Regions from separate parts of the Streptomyces sp. NPDC048484 genome, predicted to be linked through region 1. Evidence: riboswitches for the same ligand, from Rfam matches in the RefSeq annotation. Region 1 holds a riboswitch; the other holds the start of a gene.
What was found. Region 1 has a riboswitch for cyclic di-AMP ahead of AB0D14_RS12080 (transglycosylase family protein). Riboswitches for the same ligand answer to the same signal wherever they lie in the genome.

Region 1 (10,434 bases):
CACCGTGGCGGGGGGACTCGGGGCAAGCGGCGTTCTACCGTCAGTACAGCCAGATCAGGCAGGCGGACACGGTCGCGTACGAGCACTTGCTGGGCGGTATGTCGCTTCCGGTGCGGCTCGTCTGGGGCCGCGAGGACCGCATTCTTCCTCCGCGGTACGCCGAGTGGTTGCACGAACGCGTTCCACACGCGGAGCTGCACTGGATCGAGGGCGCCGGCCACCTTCTCCAGGAAGACGCGCCGGGCCAGCTGTTGGCCTGTCTGACAGCCGGTTTCCCCTCGGCCTGAGCCGCGGTGCGCGCGGCGGTCTTCGGCTGGGCGGCGGTCTCCGGCTGGGCGGCGGTCCGGCCCGAAAGCACACGCGAGTCCGGTGCACTGCTGGAGCACTGCCGGAGCGCGAGTCCGGTGCACTGCCGGCTCTGTCGACGCGGTGCAGGTTCTGGCGCCGAATCCTGTTGCCCTTGCGCGGCCGGCTGCGCACCCTGTGGGGATGCGCTTCTCCGTCAACATCCCCAACTTCGGTGACTTCGCCAACCCCCGTAACGTCGCGACCGTGGCGGCTGCCGCCGAACAGGCCGGCTGGGACGGACTCTTCGTCTGGGACCACGTACTGCACCGGCAGCACCAGGGGCGTCCCTTCGGAGACCCCTGGATGCTGCTGACCGCGGCCGCGCTGGCGACCTCCCGGATCCGGCTGGGCACCCTGTTGACGCCGGTCCCCCGTTACCGCCCGCAGCAACTCGCCCGCCAGGTGGCCACCCTGGACCACCTCAGCGGCGGCCGGGTGACCTTCGCCGTCGGCCTGGGCGGTCCGATCGAGGACGAGTACCGCAGCTTCGGCGACACCGCCGAGCCACGCGTCCTCGCCGAGCGGCTGGACGAGGGACTGGAGGTGTTGAGGCGCTTCTGGTCGGGCGAGCCGGTGAACCACCACGGCCGGCACTACGAGGTTCGGGACGTGACACTGCTGCCCGCCACCGTGCAGCAGCCCGGTCCGCCGGTGTGGATCGGCGGGTTCTGGCCGCGGCGTCCGCCCATGCGGCGGGCAGCACGGTGGGACGGCGTGGTGCCACTGTTCGAGACGGCCCGGCATGGGCATGCGCCGGACGTGACAGAGGTACGGGAACTTGTCGCCTACGTACGCGAGCACCGTACGGCCGGGTCCGAGCGCCCCTTCGAGTTCGTGCTCGGCGGTGCCACGCCCCCGGACGCGGCCAAGGCCAAGGACGTGATCGGTCCGCTGCACGACGCCGGCGCCACCTGGTGGGACGAGCGACAGATCCAGACCGGCCCCGACCTGGACCGCCTGTCCTCAGTACTGCGCCGCGTCGAGGCGGGGCCGCCTGTGCTCTGACCAGCCGTTCGAGGGTGCGCCGGTGCCGGCTCTACGCGGCGCACCACCGCGGATCAGTCCCTCTTCTCATCCGCTTCGGCCTCTTCGGCCACCTTGAAGGCGATGCCGTCGAGGATGTCGTGCTCGCTCACGACGACCTCCTGGGCCCCGGTCCTCTCCATGATCGAGAGGAGCACGAGGGCGCCGGCACCGATGACGTCCACGCGGCCCGGGTGCATCGAGGGGATCGCCGCACGCTCGGCGTGAGTGGAGGTGAGCAGCCGCTCGGTGATCTCGCGGACGCGGTCCCGGGAGAGCCGGGAGTGGTGAATGGCCTCGGGGTCGTACTCCGCAAGCTCCTGGGCGATCGCCGAGACCGTGGTGACGGACCCGGCGAGTCCGACGAGCGTACGGGCCTCACGCAGAGGCACGGACTCCTCGGCGAGGTCGAGGGCCGCCTCGATGTCGGCGCGGATCGCCCGGATCTGCTCCTCGGACGGCGGGTCGGTGACCACGCCGTCCCGGACGAGGTGCCGTTCCGTCATCCGTACGCAGCCGATGTCCACCGAGCGGGCGCCCCGCACGTGGTCGTCGCCCACGACGAACTCGGTGGAGCCGCCGCCGATGTCCACCACGAGGTAGGGCTTGGCAAGGTCGTCACGGCCCGTCAGCTCCTTGGTGGCCCCCGTGAACGAGAACTCCGCCTCCTGGTCGCCGGAGATGACCTCGGGCTCCACACCCAGGATGTCGAGAACCCCGCGGACGAACTCGTCCCGGTTCTCGGCGTCGCGGGAGGCCGAGGTCGCCACGAAGCGCAGTCGCTCGGCGCCGTGCTCCTTGATGACCGCGGCGTACTCGCGGCAGGCCGCGAAGGTGCGCTCCAGGGCCTCGGGCGCGAGCCGTCCCGTCCGGTCCACGTCCTGTCCGAGCCGGACGATCGTCATCCGGCGGTCCAGATCGACGAGTTCACCGGTCCGGGGATCCACGTCCGCGACGAGCAGCCGGATGGAGTTGGTACCGCAGTCGACGGCAGCGACGCGAGTCATGACAGTGCTCTCCTGTTGCGATCGTTCGTCCCTTTCGGGGGTCTCTCTTACGCCTCGGTGGACGCCGGCACCACACACGCCCCCTTGCGCCACCACTCCGGCAGCATCTCGATGGCCTCGTCACCAAGGGGGTTCACCCCCGGCCCCGCGGCCAGCGAGTGCCCGACCAGGACATGCAGGCACTTCACCCGGTCCGGCATCCCACCCGCGCTCGGAAACCCTTCGAGCACCTCGATGGAGTCGCGACGGGCGATGTAGTCCTCATGAGCGGCCCGGTACGCCGCGGCCAGCTCGGGGTCCGTGGCGAGACGGTCCGTCATCTCCCTCATGACACCGTTCGCCTCCAGCGTGCCGATGGCGGAGGCCGCACGCGGGCACGTCAGGTAGTACGTCGTCGGGAACGGCGTCCCGTCGGGAAGACGGGGGGCCGTCTCCACGACGTCCGGCTGCCCGCACGGGCAGCGGTGCGCGATCGCGCGCAGCCCGCGCGGCGGCCGCCCGAGCTGCTGCTTGAAGGCCTCGACGTCCGCGTCGGTGGGCTCGGTGCGGGGAGTGGGCGGCGGGGGCGTTTGCATGCCTTGGGTCTGTGTCTTTCTCATCAGCCGATGGTCAGTCGCCAGTCGGTCACTGATCAGTCGGTGGTCGGTCGGTTCACTGGTGGGAGGCGTCGGCCTTGTCGACGCCCTCCCAGACGTTGACGTACCAGGCCCGGTCGGCCGCCGTCCGGTCCGTACGCGTCTTCTTCGCCGCGTCGGGGTCGATCACGACGTAGCCGGTCTCGCCCGGCATCACATAGTGCAGCCGCTCCCGGATGCGCTGCTCGGCGTACGCGTCGTCCTGCCACCGAGCCTTCAGGTCACGCAGCTGTTCGACCCGCTCGCGGGCCTGCTCGCGCTCCCGCTGCAGATCGGCGACCTCGGCGCGCTGGGAGACGTACTGCCTTATGGGATAGGCGAGGGCCACGACGAGCGAGCAGAGGACCAGGGCGAGCAGTGCCGCCCGGCCGGTCAGCCGCGAGCGGCGCGCCTGGCGTTTGGTCTGGGAGCGGTAGACACGGGCGGCGGTCTGCTCACCGAGCACCCGCAGCCTGGTCGCGGTGGAGAACCGGTCACGGTCCTTCACGGCCATCTGTCCCGCCTCCCCTATACGTGCGTACGTCCCCGCACACGGTACGGGACCGGATACGGGGACGTACGTACGACGGGGCTGTCACCCCTCATCACAAGGCCGGAGCTCAGCCCTTGACCGGAACTCAGCCCTTGAAGCGGGGGAAGGCCGAGCGGCCCGCGTACACCGCGGCGTCGTCGAGGATCTCCTCGATGCGCAGCAGCTGGTTGTACTTGGCGACGCGGTCCGAGCGGGCCGGGGCGCCGGTCTTGATCTGGCCGCAGTTCACGGCGACCGCGAGGTCGGCGATGGTGACGTCCTCGGTCTCGCCGGAGCGGTGGGACATCATGCACTTGAAGCCGTTGCGCTGGGCCATCTCGACGGCGTCCAGGGTCTCGGTCAGCGAGCCGATCTGGTTGACCTTGACGAGCAGGGCGTTGGCGGAGCCCTCCTCGATGCCGCGGGCGAGGCGCTCGGGGTTGGTGACGAAGAGGTCGTCGCCGACGATCTGGACCTTGTCGCCCAGCTTCTCGGTGATGACCTTCCAGCCGGCCCAGTCGTCCTCGTACAGCGGGTCCTCGATGGAGACCAGCGGATACGCGGCGACGAGCTCCTCGTAGTACTCGGTCATCTCCGCGGCCGAGCGGGACTTGCCCTCGAACTCGTACTTGCCGTCCTTGTAGAACTCGGACGCGGCGACGTCCAGCGCGAGGGCGACCTGCTCACCGGGGATGTAGCCGGCCTGCTTGATGGCCTCAAGAATGAGGTCGAGGGCCTCGCGGTTGGAGCCGAGGTTCGGGGCGAAGCCGCCCTCGTCGCCGAGGCCGGTGGACAGACCGCGGGTCTTCAGGACCTTCTTGAGGGTGTGGTAGACCTCCGCGCCCCAGCGCACGGCCTCGGAGAAGGACTCCGCGCCGATCGGGGCGATCATGAACTCCTGGATGTCGACGTTGGAGTCGGCGTGCGACCCACCGTTCAGGATGTTCATCATCGGGACGGGCAGCAGGTGCGCGTTCGGTCCGCCCAGGTAGCGGAAGAGCGGCAGGTCGCTGGTCTCGGAGGCGGCGTGGGCGACGGCGAGGGAGACGCCGAGGATGGCGTTGGCGCCGAGCGATGCCTTGTTGTCGGTGGCGTCCAGGTCGATCATCGCCTGGTCGATGAGGCGCTGCTCGGTGGCGTCGTAGCCGACGAGCTCCGGGCCGATCTGCTCGATGACGGCGAGGACGGCCTTCTCGACACCCTTGCCGAGGTAGCGGTTGGGGTCTCCGTCACGGAGTTCAACAGCCTCGAAGGCACCGGTGGAGGCGCCGGACGGAACGGCGGCACGACCCGTGCTGCCGTCGTCGAGGCCGACCTCGACCTCGACCGTGGGGTTGCCTCGGGAGTCCAGGATTTCCCGGGCTACGACGACGTCGATGGACGGCACGAGCATCTCCTTCTGGGATGTGACGCGAGTACGCCGGGTGTGGGCCCGGCACAACGCGGAACTGTGATGGCTCCGCGACATGAGCCTAACCGCCCGGGAGAGATCGGCCAGCCTCTCGACCACCCCATGGACAGAACCGAGGGTAAACATTGTTCCCCTATGAAACAAAAAAGTCCCGCCCCGGTGCGTACGGGGGAACACGCACCGGAGCGGGGGGCCCGTGGGGGACGGGGGCGGCCCTCACGAGACCTCCACTATGGAGGACACGGATGTGAGAGCACCGTGGTTCAGCCGCGATTCGGTTGTGGGCCGGAATTCCGGCCGAGGCTGAGCGGCCAGGGCCTCGACCGGAACGTGAGCGGGATGTGACGCCCGCACAACCGAAGTGGGGAACGCGACCGGCGGGGGTCAGCTGAGGTGCAGCTGCTGACCCGGGAAGATGAAGTCGGCGTCGTCGACGATGTCGCCGTTCAGCTTGTACAGCTTCGCCCAGCCGCCCTTGACCTTCTCCTTCGCGGCGATCTCGCTGAGGGTGTCACCCTTGACGACCTTGTACTCGCCGTCACCCTTCTTGACCTTCTTGCCGGTCGGGGTCTCGACGGTCTTCTTCGCGGCCGGACGGTCCTGGGAACGCGAGGCGCGCTCCTCGGAGGACTGCGAGTTCTGCTGCTGCGACTGCGAGGTGCTCTGGCCGGAACCGTTCGAGTCCGAGGAGCCGGAGCCCGAGGGCGCCGTGCCGCCACCGGTCGAGGCACCGGACAGGCCCACGCCACAGCTCGGCCAGGCGCCCTTGCCCTGGCTCGCGAGAACCTTCTCGGCGACGGCTATCTGCTGGGACTTGGAGGCCTGGTCGGCGCTGGAGGCGTACGAGTTGCCGCCGTACGCGGCCCAGGTCGAGGGCGAGAACTGCAGGCCGCCGAAGTAGCCGTTGCCGGTGTTGATCGACCAGTTGCCACCGGACTCGCACTGGGCGACGGTGTCCCACTCGGAGGTGGAGGCGGCGGAGGCTCCCGAGGCGCCCATCAGCGGGACGGCGATGGCCGCGGTGGTGACACCGGCGAGCGTGGCGATACGAGTGGTCTTGGACGGGCGGCGGTGCTTGCCCTTGCTCGAAAGCAGCATGAAGTGATCCCCTCACCGACGCCTGCGAGGTGAGCTGTCGGGTTCGGGCCGAGTGAGTTGCCCGGCCGCGTGACACTGCCGTCACGCGGCTTAACCCCAAGCCGTGCCCGGCCTCAACGACCGGGTCCGGCACTTACCTTGGGTCCCCCGCTCCTGCCTACGGCGCATTACGCGACGACTGTTCCCGTACGGCCGTTGGCAGGATTCGGCGTGCGACCGTCGGGGCTCACCAATGGCGAGCGGTCACGACCGTAGACACGGGCCGCCCCGAAATTCAAAGACGATCAGGGGTGTTGAGATCCATCTCTCATTTTCACCAATCCGGACATTAACCGCGAACTGCCGCTGGTTTTCGCCCGATTCGGCAGCTTGGTCACTACTTGCTCGCGGTGGCTTCCTCGGCGAGGTCGACGCTCTGACCGGGGATGATGAAGTCCGGGTCGGCGCCGATGGCGTCCTTGTTGGCGGCGTAGAGCGACTCCCATCCGCCCTCGACCTCAAAGGAGTCGGCGATGCCCGAGAGGCTGTCCCCGGTGCGGATCACGTACGACCCCTCGGCGACGACGACACGCGAGTCGCTGTCCCCGCGCGAGGCGTGCCGGCCGGCGTAGTCGTCCGCGCGGGGAGCGGTGTCGGCGTCTTCGGCGCTGCCGCCGCGGTGACGGCCGGCGCTGTCCGCGTCGGTCGAAGCGTCGCCGTCCTGGGAGGACTCGTCGCTCTTCTCCGCGCCACCCTTGGAACTGCCGTCCAATCCCCGTGCGCCCGAGCCGGAGTCGTCCGCGGAATCCGAATCACTGTCCGCGGACGAGTCGGACTTCGTACCGTTGCTCGCCTCTGTCTCGTCCGGCTCGGCCGAAGGACTGGCGGAGTCCCCGGCGAGGCCCGTGTCGACGTCGGCGGAGTCGGAGTTCTGCGTCAGACCGGCGAGGAGACCACAGGTCGCCCAGGCACTCGTCCCCTGGTCCGCGAGGATCTTCTCGGCGACGGATATCTGCTGCGAGCGGCTGGCCTGGTCGGCGCTCGGCGCGTAGTCGAGGCCACCGTGCTCCTCCCAGGTCTCCTGGCTCATCTGGAGTCCGCCGTAGGACCCGTTGCCGGTGTCGGCGCTCCAGGAGCCGCCACTCTCGCACTCGGCGACCGCGTCCCAGGTCGTGCCGCTGGCGGCACTCGCACCGGTCGCGCCGAGCAGAGGGATCGCGATGGCCGATCCGGCCACACCCGCGGCGACAAGAAGCGCCGGGGCCTGGCGGGGGCGACGATGACGGCCGTTCCCGGTGAGCATGCGATTGCCTTTCACGTGACAGCAAGGAATGCGCACAGGGCGCAGCGGAGAGCTGCGCTCGTGCACTACTGCGACGGGTGAGACGTGCCGCATTGATGGGTGAACGTAGCGGCACTCGAACTCTTGTCACAAGTCGATGCAGGGCAGATAACGTGAAGATCACAAAGTTGACGAAGTCTCACGTGTCGTCGACTTCGATGCCAAGCACTCCCCGCGTCCTTTATGGACGCTTACGGCCTACCGCCCGGGGTGAACTCCACCGGAAGCGTGCGCAATCCACGCATGATGAGCCCCCCACGCCACCGCAAATCAGCTGAATCGCCCGCGAGTTGCAGGTCGGGCAGGCGAGTCAGCAACGTGGTCAGTGCGGTCCGGCCCTCCAGACGGGCGAGGGGCGCGCCGAGGCAGTAGTGGAGGCCGTGGCCGTAACCGAGGTGCTGGTTGTCACGGCGGGAGAGGTCGAGGGTGTCGGGGTCCTTGAACCGGTCAGGATCGCGGTCGGCCGCCGCGAGCACGACGAGCACGGGGTCACCGGAGGCGATGTCCTGCCCGCCGATACTGAGCGGTTCGGTGGCGAACCGCCAGGTGGCCAGCTCCACGGGCCCGTCGTAGCGGAGCAGTTCCTCCAGGCCGGTTTCGAGGAGGTCCGTCCGGCCGGCCGCCAGGGAGCTCTGCAGCCGCTGCCGTTGCCCGGGGTGGAGGAGCAGGGCGTGGACGCCGTTCCCGATCAAGTTCACGGTTGTCTCAAAACCAGCGAAGAGGAGGATGAAGGCCATCGCCGCGGCCTCGTTCTCGGTGAGGTGCTCGCCGTGGTCGGAGGCCCGGATGAGACCGGAGATGAGGTCCTCGCCCGGGGCGGGCTGGTCCGTGAGCTCCTCGCGCTTGCGGTGGATGAGCTCGGCGAGATAGCCGCGCATCTTCTTGACCGACCGGGCGACGCCGCCCCTCGGCCCTCCCCCGTGCCGGATCATCATCCCGGCCCAGTCCCGGAAGTCGTCCTGGTCCTCGCGCGGAACGCCGAGGAGGTCGCAGATGGCGTAGATGGGCAGTGGAAAGGCGAACTCGTGGATGAGGTCGGCCTCCCCCTTCTCCAGGAACCCGTCGATCAGTTGGTCCGTCAACTCCTGGACACGGGGTGCGAATTCGGCTACCCGCCGCGGCGTGAACGCCTTGCTGACGAGCCGCCGCAGACGGGTGTGGTCCGGCGGGTCGATGTTGAGCAGATGCGTCATCAGCTCGGCCTTCCGCTCCCCCGGAATGCCGGTCTTGCCCTTCGCGTGCGCGGGCTCGTCGTGATGGGCGGAGTTCTTGCTGAGCCGGGCGTCGGCGAGGGCCTGCTTCGCGTCCGCGTAACGGGTGACCAGCCATGCCTCCACCCCGCTGGGCAGCTTCGTTCGATGCACGGGGGCGTGCTCGCGGAGCCAGGCGTACGCCGGGTAGGGATTGGTTGCGAACTCCCAGGTGAAGAGTTCGGGGGCGGGGTGCCCCGCGGGCGGCTGTGCAGGCGTTTCGGTCACTCCTCGACGGTATCGGGAGGAGTGAGGAGAGCCTGCCGGGCGTCCTGCCTCAGCACCCGGGCTGGGAGCTCTTCCCGGCAGCCCTCGACGGAGCCCTCGGTGGAGGAGCGCGGCGGCGCCTCGCGGGTGGGTGTCACCCGTCGGGGGCCGGTCGGTCAGGCCTCCCCGGAACTCGTCAGGCCTCGCTCGCCCTTATTGCGTCCCGGTAGGCCCGGGCGGCCGCCCGCAGTGCCGCCTCCGGGTCCACGCCGTCCACCTCGGCCCGTACGGCCAGCGCCAGCAGTTCGTAGCCGACGCCCTCGCCCCGGGGCAGGGGCGCTTCCAGTCCCGCCGCACGCGCGCGGGACGCCAGTTTGGCGGCGAGCGCGAGGCCGGGCTGACCGAGCGGGACGCCCTCCGTGACGGACGTCCGCTGCTTCTCCTCGGCCTTGGTGCGCAGCCAGTGCTCCTTGACCTCCTCGGGTGTGGAGGCGGTCTCGTCGCCGAACACATGCGGATGCCGGTGGATCAGCTTGGTGACGATGCCAGCCGCCACGTCGTCGATGGAGAAGGGCTCCGACTGGTCCTCCGGGCTGCCCTCCTCGGCGATCCGGGAGTGGAAGACGACCTGGAGCAGTACGTCGCCGAGTTCCTCGCGCAGCTCGTGCCGGTCGCCCTCCTCGATGGCCTCGACGAGTTCGTACGCCTCCTCCAGGCCGTACTTGGCGAGTCCCTTGTGGGTCTGCTGGGACGACCAGGGGCACTCGACGCGGATGCGGTCCATGACCTGGACGAGGTCGAGGAGGCGGGCGCCCGGGAGGTCGTACGAGGCGGGGAGCAGTTCGAGGTCGGGCATCGGGACGCGCCCGGTGCCGGCCAGCCGGGACAGGCCGTCGGTCAGGCGCGGTTCGCCCTCGCCGGTGGCGACGACGATGACCGTGTGCCCGCCGGCACAGGCGTCGACCAGCTCCTGGGCGCCGGGCGCGGCCTCGTCGACCTGGAGGCCGGCCTCGCGCAGGTACGGCAGCTGGGGGTGGGCGCCGTCCGCGCACAGGACGCGGTCGGCGCCGTGCAGCGCCTGCCAGGCGGGCCAGGACAGGAGTCCGGGCGCGACGCGGTGGCTGGTGGTGAGCAGGACGATGCGCCCCGGGCTGGATGCGTTCACACCCCGAACGTAACCCACGCCACCGACATCAAGGTCACGTGCTGTGGACGGGAGGGGGCGGGAAAGGACGGGAGGGGACGGGACGGGTGGCCGGGTCATGGTGCCCGGGCCGGGGCCCGGGCTTCTGTCCTGGCTCGGGTGCCCGACGGCTATGCCGTCTCCTGGCTTCCGGCCGACGTGACCTCGCGCACCCATGGCAGCTTGGCGTCGACGCGGCTGCTCTTCTCGACGTCCCAGGTGCCGTAACGGGGGTTCAGGTCGACGTCCAGTTTCCTGGACGCCGCGGACAGTGCCTTCCAGAAGGCCGGCTGGCTGGTGTCCGTGCCGAGGCCGGTGGCGAGCTTCTGGGCCTCGATCTGGATACGGAGATTGTCGTCGAGCCGCTCGGGCGGGACTCCGTACTGCTGGAGCCAGGTCGTTTCCAGGGCCTTCGCGTTCCCCGCCTGCTGTTCCAGCCC
Region 2 (10,434 bases), on a different contig from region 1:
CTCGCGGCGGTCTGCGCGTGCGGCCGGTGCGCGAAGGTGAGACATCGACGTCCTCGTACTGGTGTGTCGGGGCTGTGGGGCTCCCCCGGTCTGCGATCAAGGCGTGCGCCGAGGGGGCGTGCGCCATCGCTGCGCCGCCGGGCGGGAGAGCCGAAGAATTCGGCTCTGCGTCGCTCAGCGACCACTCACGGTAGTCGCCACCGCATCATGTGCGGTGGGCAGTTGACAAAGTCCGACGGCCGACGTCCCGCTCTGGTATGAGCGTTCGTACGACAGACCGATAAACCCCTCGAACGCGCGCTCGCAAGGCCCATTGAACCGATCACACCTGGTCAGAAGCGGTCAGCGAAAAACGGCGGAGGGCCGAGGAGCAGTTTGCTCCTCGGCCCTCGCCGACCGCCTTCGGGCACGTCCACGTCACCCGGTGGGGACCGATTCCGGGTTCCCGGTGCCCTCCGCCTTGTCCCCGGTGACCTCCGCCTTGTCACGCGGTGTGTCACGGACCGTCTCCTCGACGGCGGGCCAGCCGCCCTGCGGCGCCAGGGCCACACCACGCCACCATGGCTCGGACGGAACGGTCTCGGTCGTGGGTTCGAAGGGTTGGCCGGGACGGGGCAGCGCGATCCGGGCGCCGACCGCGCGGGCGGCGTCGATGGTGCCCTCGCCCGGCTCGGCCCAGGGGTGCGTCGAGAGGTTGAACGTGGCCCAGTGGATCGGCAGCATCACACCGGAGGGCCGGCCGCCCTGGAGGTCGAGGTGGGCGCGCATACCCTCCTCGGGCGTCATGTGGATGTCGGGCCAGAACTCGCTGTACGCGCCGATCTGGATCATCGTGGCGTCGAAGGGACCGTACGCGGCGCCGATGTCCTTGAAGCCGGCGAAGTACCCGGTGTCGCCGCTGTGGTAGATCCGGTGTTCGTCGCCCGCCACCGCCCAGGAGGCCCAGAGGGTGTGCTGCGTGTTGCGCAGGCCGCGGCCGCAGAAGTGACGGGCCGGTGTGGCCGTCAGGGAGATGCCGCCGACCTTCGTCGTCTCGTGCCAGTCCAGCTCGCGCAGCCGGTCCGCCGGGACGCCCCAGTGCTCCAGGTGGGCGCCGACCCCGAGGGGCACCGCGAACACCGTGTCCGTAGTGGCCAGCGCCTTGATCGTGGGCAGGTCGAGGTGGTCGTAGTGGTCGTGGGAGATGACGACCACGTCGACCGGGCCGAGCGCCGCCAGCGGCAGGGGCGCGGGGTGCAGCCGCTTGGGCCCGGCGAAGGCGAACGGGGAGCACCTCTCGCCCCAGACGGGGTCGAAGAGCACCCGGTGCCCGTCGATCTCGGCGAGCACACTGGAGTGGCCCATCCAAGTCAGCCGCAGCCCGTCGGTCGGGGGCGAGGCGAGATCGGCGAGGGTCGTGGCATGCACCGGCACGACGCCCGCCGGAGCCCGGCGGACACGTTCCTCTTTACGGAAGAAGGCGCGCCCGAACTCGAGCATGGCTCCGTCCGGACGAGGGGCGCCCTCGGGATTGCGGAAGACGCCGTCCGCGTAATTCGGTGATCTGCGGATGCGCTCCATGCGCTCACCACTCGGATCCGCGCCGAACGCGGCGGGGCGCAGAGCACGGAGCCCGGAACTCAGGGAACGGGAGCCGGTCACGGCACCTCCAGGTGGGTAGGTCTGATCTTCCATTATGGTCGCCCTCTCCGACAGCGCCGGGTCAGGCATGTGACGGGGCGGTGTCCGTGCCGGACACGGCCGGGTGGCGTCGTCCGGATCGCTCCGTACGACGTCACCGCGCCGGAGGTCCGTTCGGCACCGTTCAGCACGTTGACAGGTACGCTCGGCGCTTTCGACACTGACCGATCATTCAGTAGCGAGGGTGCCGGACCGGCACCGGGACACTGCATGCGCCCGGCTCCCAGCGGGTCAAACGTTCCGAAGCCGATCCCTGTTCCCGAGTTTCTTGAGGAGACCATGTGACCGCCCCGGACAGCGTCCCCCTGATGTCGCTCACCTGGACCGACCACGTCACCGGCCACCAGGGTCACCTGGTCGTGGACCGCCTGGTGCGCGGCGTCTCCAGCGGCGGACTGCGGATGCGGGCGGGGTGCACGCTGGACGAGGTCGCGGGTCTGGCCCGGGGAATGACCATGAAGGAGGCGCTGCACTACAACCCGGAGGGCCGCTACATCCCGCTGGGCGGTGCCAAGGGTGGCATCGACTGCGATCCCCAGGCCCCGGAGGCGTACGGCGTGCTCGTGCGCTATCTGCGCGCCATGCGCCCCTACATCGAGAACCACTGGACCACCGGGGAGGACCTCGGCCTCACCCAGGACCTCGTCGACCGGGCCGCGGCGGAGGCGGGTCTCGTGTCGTCGATCCAGGCCGTGTATCCACTGCTCGACGACGAGGGGGCGGCACGGCAGCGGCTGGCGGACGCGTTCGCGGTAGAGGTGGACGGCATCGGCCTGGACGAGCTGGTCGGCGGCTGCGGGGTGGCCGAGTCGGTGCTCGCGGCCCTGGACCGGGCCGGGGTGGCGTACGACGGGACGCGGGTCGCCGTGCAGGGTCTGGGCACGATGGGCGGGGCCACGGCCCGGTTCCTGGTCCGCGCGGGCCTGCGCCTTGTGGCGATCGCCGACGTGAAGGGCACGATCGCCAATGCCGAGGGGCTGGACGTGGACGCGCTGCTCGCCGCACGTGACACGTACGGGACGGTCGACCGCTCGGCCCTGCGCCCCGCCGACCGCGAACTGCCCGGCGACGACTGGCTGTCCACCGGTGCCGACGTGCTGGTGCCGGCCGCGGTCTCCTACGCCATCGACAGCGCCAACCAGGGGCGGATCACGGCCCGTTGGATCGTCGAGGCGGCCAACATGCCTGTCCTGCCCGAGGCGGAGGAACTGCTCGCCGCACGCGGTGTCACCGTCCTGCCGGACGTCGTGGTCAATTCCGGGACCAACGCCTGGTGGTGGTGGACGCTGTTCGGTGACATCGGTGCCGACGGGGACGAGGCGTTCGCGTACACGCGGCGCTCGATGCGTGCCCTGATCGACCGGACGCTCGCGCGCGCGGAGGCCGACGGGACGACGCCGCGGGCGGCCGCGCACGCCATCGTCGCGGAGCGGCTGCCGGCCATCGCGGAGCGGTTCGGCTGGTACCGGTGATGATCCCCGTGCGGCCGCACGGCCGTACGGCTGGTGACGGCCCCTGAACGGCCGGTAACCACCCCTGCGGCGGCACCGCTCCCGGACGGGCCATAGGGTTGCCCGGTGGCAAGAGTGCGGTTGAGTGTGGCGGAGCGGCGCGAGGACTTGCTGCGGGCCGCCATCCGGCAGATCGAGGAGCGCGGTGTGTCCGCGGTGCGGATCGCCGATGTGGCGAACACGCTCGGGGTGAGCAACGCCCTGGTGCTCTACCACTTCTCCACCAAGGAGAAGCTGGTCGCCGCCGCGTTCACGTACGCGGCCGAGGACGACCTCACCCACCTGCGGAAGCTGCTCGGCCGCCGGACGACGGCACTGCGGCGGCTGCGGGCCGCCGTGCGGTGGTACGCGCCGACGGGGCCGGCCAAGGGCTGGCGCTTGTGGATCGAGGGCTGGGCGGTGGCACTGCGCGAGCCCGCGCTGCGGGACGTCACCCGCGATCTGGACCGGCAGTGGAAGGCCGCGCTGACCGAGGTGATCGCCGAGGGTGTGGCCGGGGACGAGTTCACGTGCCCGGACCCGACGGCCACGGCGCTGCGCCTCACCGCCCTGCTGGACGGGCTGGCCGTCCAGATGACGGCGTATCCGGGTGCGGTGTCACGCGCCCGCACCCAGCAGTGGGTGGACGAGGCACTGGCCCGTGAGCTGGGACTCGACCACGAGGCGTTGAAGACACCGAACGCCTGAGGGCCACGTACGCGGGACGCGACGGCGTGGGACGCTCACCCGGGACGTAATGACGGCGAGGGACGGCGAGGGACGGCCGGTGAAGCCCGGCATCGGCCGGTCGGACAACACCCGCCACCGCCACCCCGCGGCCCTTCACTCCCCCTCACTCCCCTCGGGCCCTCACTCGCCTCGGGCCTTCAAGCCACCGCCTCGATCCACGTCTTGATGTCGCCCGGTGAAAGGTGCCCCTTCGCGACCGCCCGGTCGCCGGAGGACTCCCCGCGCAGCCGCCGCCCGATCCAGGGCACCAGATACTCGCGCGCCCAGAGGATGTTGTCCCGCCGCGTCTCCGACGTGCCGCGCGGCGGCAGCGGCGGCCAGGGCTGGTCCGGGTCCGCGGGCACCTCAAGGCCGAGGACCTGCCCGGCGCGCAGGGCGACCCGGGTGTGCCCCTCGGCCGACAGATGGAGCCGGTCGCCGTCCCAGGCCCGCCGGTCCTGGATGGTCTTGAGGGACCACAGGTCGAGCACCGGACAGTTGTACCGGTCGGCGATGGCCCGCAGATGCAGGTTGTACGTGGCTATCTTGCCGCGCATGTGCCTGAGCACGGGTACGCCACGGGTGTCGAAGCCGGTGGTCACGAGGACCGTGCCGACGGCCGACGTGAGGTCCGCGACGGCACGCTCGTAGCGCTCCGCGACCTCGTCGGGGTCGGTGCCCGGCCGGATGATGTCGTTGCCGCCCGCGCAGAAGGAGACCAGGTCCGGCCCCAGCTCCCTGGCCCGCCGCAGCTGGTGCTCGACGATCTGGTCGAGCAGCTTCCCGCGGACCGCGAGGTTGGTGTAGTCGAAGTCGCCTTCGGGCCGCCGGTCCGCGAGCAATACCGCGAACCGGTCGGCCCAGCCTACGTATGCCCCGTCCGGGCCAGGGTCGCCGACGCCCTCGGTGAAGCTGTCCCCCACCGCCACGTACGACCCGATCACTGAACTGTTGCCGTCTTTAGAATCGTCTGCCACGTCGGCCCATGATTCACCTTGGGTGTGAGCTACGCGACCGTAGGAAGGGGTTGACGCGCGGTGAGAAAAGCCACTCGTCAAGTGTTGGTCAATCCCGGAATAAGGGGCTCGTTCAGGGATGTTGTCGCAGCTCCCGGACGTGGGAGAAGGCCGGACCCGGGGTTCACGGGGTCCGGCCTTCGGAGATGAGCGAGGCGGGCGAAGCGGCAGGGCCCGCGGGTGCGGGCCCGGTGTCAGACGGAGACGCCCTTGGCGCGCAGGTACGCCAGTGGGTCCACGTCGGAGCCGTAGTCCGGGGTGGTGCGGATCTCGAAGTGCAGGTGCGGGCCGGTGACGTTGCCCGTCGCCCCGGAGAGGCCGACCTGCTGCCCCCCGGTCACGGTCTGTCCGGCCGAGACGGAGAGGGAGGACAGGTGGGCGTACTGGGCGTAGTGGCCGTCGGCGAGCTGGATGACGACCTGGTTTCCGTACGCGCCGCCCCATCCGGCGGAGACGACCGTGCCCGCGCCGACGGACTTGAGCGCGGTGCCGGTGGGAACCACGAAGTCGACACCGGTGTGGTAGCCGCTGGACCACATGCTGCCCGACATCTTGTACGAGGTGCCGATCGACGCGCCCGCCACCGGCAGCGCGAAGCCGCTGGCGGTCGAGGTGTCCGCCGCCTTGGACGCCGTGGTCGACTTCTTCGCGGGAGACTTCTCGGCCTTGGAGGCGCTGGAGTCGGCGGAAGCGCCGGAGTCGGAGCCGGGGGTGGCTGCGGCCTTGCCGCTGACGGTGAGCTTCAGGCCCGGGTGGATGAGCTCCGGGTCACCGCCGATCGACTTCCGGTTGTCCGAGTACAGCTTCTTCCAGCCGCCGCTGACGTCCTGCGTGTCGGCGATCTTCGAGAGAGAGTCGCCCGAACGCACGGCGTACGTCTTGGTCGCGGCCTTCTTCGCCTCGGCCTTCTTCGCCTCGGCTTGCTTCCCGGCGGCGGGAGCGGACTCGGCGGCCTCGCTCGCGACGTTCGAGGCGCTCGCGACGGAATCGGCGGCGGACTGCGGAGTCGCGGCGTGCGCCCCGGCCGCTCCGAGCAGCGGGAGGGCGAGCGCGGCGCCCCCGGTTCCGGCCACGGCTATGGAGCGGGTGAAACGCTGGGACTTGGGACGGCGGTGCTTACCCTTCGCGGGCATGTCGAATTCCTCTCCGGCGCCTGCGAGGTGAGCTGTCGGGTGCGAGCTGGAGATGCCCGGCCGTGCTGTCACACGACTTAACCCCTAGCCGTTCCGGAGACCGGAACAGGCGTTGTACCTGTGGGTCCCCCGCTCCTGCCGTGGACGGGTGGGTGTGCGGATTCCGGGCGGCGGCAGGATTGGGCGTCCGTCCGGAGTGGAGGTGAACGTAAGCGACACCAAGACACGGAAACAACCTTTGGGGTTTCCTGTGTGCCCCACTTTCTTGATCCCGACCGAAATACCGGTCACCCTGTGTTAATCAGGAATCTTCTCCACTTGTCATTTCCCTGGAAACAAACCGGACTTACATGAGCATGGCGACAGCGGAACGTCACGAGTATGACGCTGCTCACGGACCACCGCCCCAGGAGCCCTCACTCCAGAGCAAGTTGTAACGAAGGCTCCATTACGGACACAACAGTCACATGCGGCGCAGTCGGATAACCGTCGCATCGAGGTCCCCGCGCAACCCGGTCCGCACTCCGTGATGCAGCAGCACCGCACCTCGATGAACTTCGCCCGTTTCGAGGCATTCATACGTTGCCGACGGGTCGAGGCCCCGCAGCCTCACCGGCGCAGCCGGCTCACCGAAGTGCTGGGCCTGGAGCCAGGCGAGGACGACGACCTCGCCGTCGCGGACGTACTGGACGGCACTCAGCCCGCCCTCCGGCGCCCGCAGCCGGTACAGGTCACCGCCCTGCACCACGGGCCGGATCTCCTTGTAGAGCTCCACCCAGGTCCGCGCCTCGGCCAGCTCCGCCTCGCTCCACCGGGTGAGGTCGCCACCGACTCCGAGCACCCCGGCCATCGCGCTCACGAAGCGGAACCGCAGTGAGCTGACGCGCCCGTTGAGCTGTGCGTTCGGACTGTCGGTGACCCAGGCGGCCATGGCCCGCGCGGGATGCACCTGGCTGAACCCGTGCTGGATGGCGAGCCGGTCGAGCGGGTCCGTGTTGTCCGAGGTCCACACCTGGTCCGTGCGGGCCATGATCCCGAGGTCGATCCGGCCGCCGCCGCCCGAGCAGGACTCGAAGGCCACCCCGGGGTGGGCCGCCCGCAACCGGTCCAACAGGTTGTACAGGGCGTGCACATGGTCCACCCACAGCCGTTGCGGGTAGGCATCGCCGGGCCACCCCGCGTCGGTGAAGCAGCGGTTGAAGTCCCACTTCACGTAGTCGATGGGCGCACTGGAGAGCAGCGTGTCGAGCTGTTCCCACAGATACTCCTGGACGTCCTCGCGGGCGAGGTTCAGAACGAGCTGATTGCGTAGCTCCGTCCGCTTTCGTCCTGGCTGGAACTGCACCCAGTCCGGGTGCGCGCGGTACAGCTCGCTGTCCGCGTTGACCATCTCGGGCTCGACCCAGATCCCGAACCGCATCCCGAGCCCGTGCACGTAGTCGCTCAGCGGCTTGAGGCCGCCGGGGAAGCGGTCCCGGTTGGGCGTCCAGTCGCCGAGCCCGGCCCGGTCGCTGGTGCGCGCCCCGAACCAGCCGTCGTCGACCACGAACAGCTCGACTCCCGTCTCGGCGGCCCGGCGGGCCAGCGCCCGCTGCTGCTCCTCGGAGATGTCGAACTCCGTGGCCTCCCACGAGTTGTAGAGCACAGGGCGGTCCTGGTCCGCGTCCGGGATCACCCGCGCACGCTGGTACGCGTGCCAGGCGCGGCTCGCCCCGCCGAAGCCGCCGTCGCTCCACAGCCCCGCGAAGACGGGAGTGACGAAGCTCTCCCCCGGCTCCAGCCGCAGCAGACCCGAGTCGTCGTACCCGGCTCCGCCGGTGATCTGCACGCGCGCGTCCGGCAGTTGCGCCACCGCGATCCGCCAGGTTCCCGACCAGGCGAGCGCACACCCGTAGACCTCGCCCAGCTCCTCGGTCGCCGTGCCGTCCGCGTCCAGGGCGACCCAGGGCAGGTGCTGGTGCCCGGTGTGTCCGCGCCGGCTGCCGATGATCTTCTCGCCGTAGGTGAGTTCGGAGCGCACGAGGCGGGACTCGGCCGCCCACCGCCCGTGCAGCTGGGACAGCCGCCATCCGTCACGGAGCGGCAGTGTCCAGGTCGCGGAGTCGGCGCGCAGCACCTCAAGGGCAGGGCCCTCGTTGGCGAGGGTCACCCATCGCTCGACGACATCGGCGTCGGCCCGCATCCGGTAGTGCAGCGTGATGCCGAGCCCGGAGTCGGAGAACCGCAGTCGCAGTTCGTCACCGTCGCCCCCGTCGGTCTCGTATCCCTCGAAACGCCATTCCGTTCCGCGCCTGTCGGCCGTACGCACGGACAGCGCGGGCCGCACGAAGCGGGGGCCGCCCTCGACCGGGTACTCCTCGTGGCCGTCCAGGGTGGCCTCGAACGCCCAGTACTCCGGACCGGGGCCCGCGGCGAGCGCCTCGGCGTCCGCGAGGGCGATCCTCGGACCCCAGTGCAGATGAACCAGCTCGTCCTCGTCACCGAGCCGCAGGCCGTAACTGCTCGTGGGCCCCGAAAGAAGCCACGTACGGCCGTCTGCGCCGATCTCTACCATCAAGCCCTCACATATTCGAACAGGCACGCTCAAGCCCCAACATCATCGGGGCCCGCGGGCCTTTCGGGCAACGCCTGTGGACAACTCATTGGCCCACGAACCGATGTCGTATCGTCGGACACGCACCTCGTCGACGAGCCGCGTCGGCAGCGGATGGGAGGAGCCCCCGTGACGCAGCAGGTCCCGTCGACCGAACCCGAGCTGACCGGAGTGCGCAACTTCCGGGACGTGGGCGGCCTGCCCACGGTGGACGGCAGGCGGGTGGCGTACGGACGGCTGTTCCGCAGCGGCCACCTCGCGCACGCGACGGCGTCGGACGCCGCGTTCCTCACCTCCCTGGGCCTGCACACGATCTTCGACTTCCGCAACGCGGCGGACCAGAAGCTGGAGGGCGCCGACGTCGAGCTCCCCGGGACGCGCAATGTGAACCTGCCGCTGACGGACCCCGCCCACGGCGCCGAGTTCTGGACGATGGTCCGCGACGGGGACCTGGACCAGCTGCGTGGGCTGCTCGCGGACGGCAAGGCGGCGAACCGCATGATCGTGTCCTACCGCACGATCATCAAAGAGCGCACAGCCGAGCACCGCCAGGTGCTGCACGCACTGGCCGAGGACAGCGTCCCGGCCCTGATGCACTGTGCGGCCGGCAAGGACCGGGCCGGACTGTCCGTCGCCGTGACGCTCCTCGCCATAGGGGTCGAGCGCGAGGCCATCGTCACGGACTATCTGGAATCGAACGCGGCGCACCGCCGCTACAAGGTCCACCGCAGCAGCTCCGCCGCCTCGGCGTACACGCCCGAGGTGATGGAGTTGCTCAGCCCGCTCTTCGACGCACGCGCCGAGTACCTGGCGGCGGCGTTCGAGACGATCGAGGAGACATGGGGCGGGGTCGACGCGTACCTGGAGCGGGGGCTCGGAGTGACCCCCGAGACAGGGGAGCGGCTGCGGGAGCGGTTCCTCGACTGACCCTCGACCGACCTTCGACCGACCGCGCCGCGCGCCGCCACCCGTGGCAGCACCTCTACTGGTTCTTGGCTCCGAGCGTGAACAGCAGGTAGATGAAGGCGGCGAAGACGTGCCCGACCGCCACGTAGATGAGCAGCCGCACCCACAGCGCGCGCGGGAACTTCTCCTCCAGATCCTTCATGAGTCTTCTCCTGAGGTTGTCGTCGAGGTCGTCGAGGTCGTCGAGGCGGCCGACGAGGTCGTATTCGGGCCGAGACACAGGGCGGCCGTCGGGCTCTGCAGCAGGGTGTGTACGAAGAGGAGCTCGGCTCCGTCCCGGTCCGCGGCGGCGATCCGGTGGGGGGTCAGCGAATCGAAGTGGGCGCTGTCACCGGGTGCGAGGACGTGTGCGGTGTCCCCGAGGCGCAGCCGCAGCCGCCCCTGGAGGACGTACAGCCACTCCTCGCCGGGGTGGACCCGCACGATATCGCCCTGCGCCCCGTAGGGGACGTGCACACGCAGGGCCTGCATGCCGCGACCGGCAGCACCGGCCTGCCAGTACGTCCAGCCGCCCGCCCGGGTGGGCTCCATGTCGGCGCCGCGCACGACCGCGTCCCGCTCGGTGACGGTCTCACCGAGCAGGTCCGACACGGTGGTGGCGTAGATCCGGGCCAGCGCGAGCAGCATCGGCAGCGAGGGCTGGCGCTGCCCGGTCTCCAGCCGGGAGAGGTGGGCGGGCGACAGCCCGGCGGCCCGGGCCGCGGACTCCAGGGTGAGCGACGCGCGGCGCCGCAGCGCACGCAGTTGGGGGGCGACGGCGGGCAACGGGTCCTCGGCTGCTACCGGCTCGGAAGGGCTCGTACCCTTGGCAGGGTTCATGTGTTCCA

Region 2: it holds a riboswitch for cyclic di-AMP, as region 1 does, so the genes downstream of both, AB0D14_RS14285 (LysM peptidoglycan-binding domain-containing M23 family metallopeptidase) here and AB0D14_RS12080 (transglycosylase family protein) in region 1, are expected to answer to the same signal.

What each region holds. Positions count from the first base shown of each region.
Region 1 is NZ_JBEZJY010000009.1:216,777-227,210, forward strand. Features, by position in the region: gene AB0D14_RS12050 (alpha/beta hydrolase) at 1-287, shown strand, start outside; gene AB0D14_RS12055 (LLM class flavin-dependent oxidoreductase) at 490-1,353, shown strand; gene AB0D14_RS12060 (Ppx/GppA phosphatase family protein) at 1,407-2,378, opposite strand; gene AB0D14_RS12065 (DUF501 domain-containing protein) at 2,426-2,953, opposite strand; gene AB0D14_RS12070 (septum formation initiator family protein) at 3,030-3,506, opposite strand; gene eno (phosphopyruvate hydratase) at 3,631-4,917, opposite strand; gene AB0D14_RS12080 (transglycosylase family protein) at 5,320-6,033, opposite strand; cyclic di-AMP (ydaO/yuaA leader) riboswitch at 6,038-6,208, opposite strand; gene AB0D14_RS12085 (transglycosylase family protein) at 6,410-7,315, opposite strand; gene AB0D14_RS12090 (cytochrome P450) at 7,546-8,832, opposite strand; gene AB0D14_RS12095 (nucleoside triphosphate pyrophosphohydrolase) at 9,008-9,976, opposite strand; gene AB0D14_RS12100 (SurA N-terminal domain-containing protein) at 10,126-10,434, opposite strand, start outside.
Region 2 is NZ_JBEZJY010000012.1:48,421-58,854, reverse strand. Features, by position in the region: gene AB0D14_RS14310 (ATP-binding protein) at 1-45, opposite strand, end outside; gene AB0D14_RS14305 (MBL fold metallo-hydrolase) at 418-1,641, opposite strand; gene AB0D14_RS14300 (Glu/Leu/Phe/Val dehydrogenase dimerization domain-containing protein) at 1,989-3,152, shown strand; gene AB0D14_RS14295 (TetR family transcriptional regulator C-terminal domain-containing protein) at 3,258-3,878, shown strand; gene AB0D14_RS14290 (SGNH/GDSL hydrolase family protein) at 4,058-4,843, opposite strand; gene AB0D14_RS14285 (LysM peptidoglycan-binding domain-containing M23 family metallopeptidase) at 5,110-6,048, opposite strand; cyclic di-AMP (ydaO/yuaA leader) riboswitch at 6,053-6,209, opposite strand; gene AB0D14_RS14280 (alpha-galactosidase) at 6,512-8,602, opposite strand; gene AB0D14_RS14275 (tyrosine-protein phosphatase) at 8,771-9,568, shown strand; gene AB0D14_RS14270 (DUF6126 family protein) at 9,624-9,749, opposite strand; gene AB0D14_RS14265 (XRE family transcriptional regulator) at 9,746-10,426, opposite strand.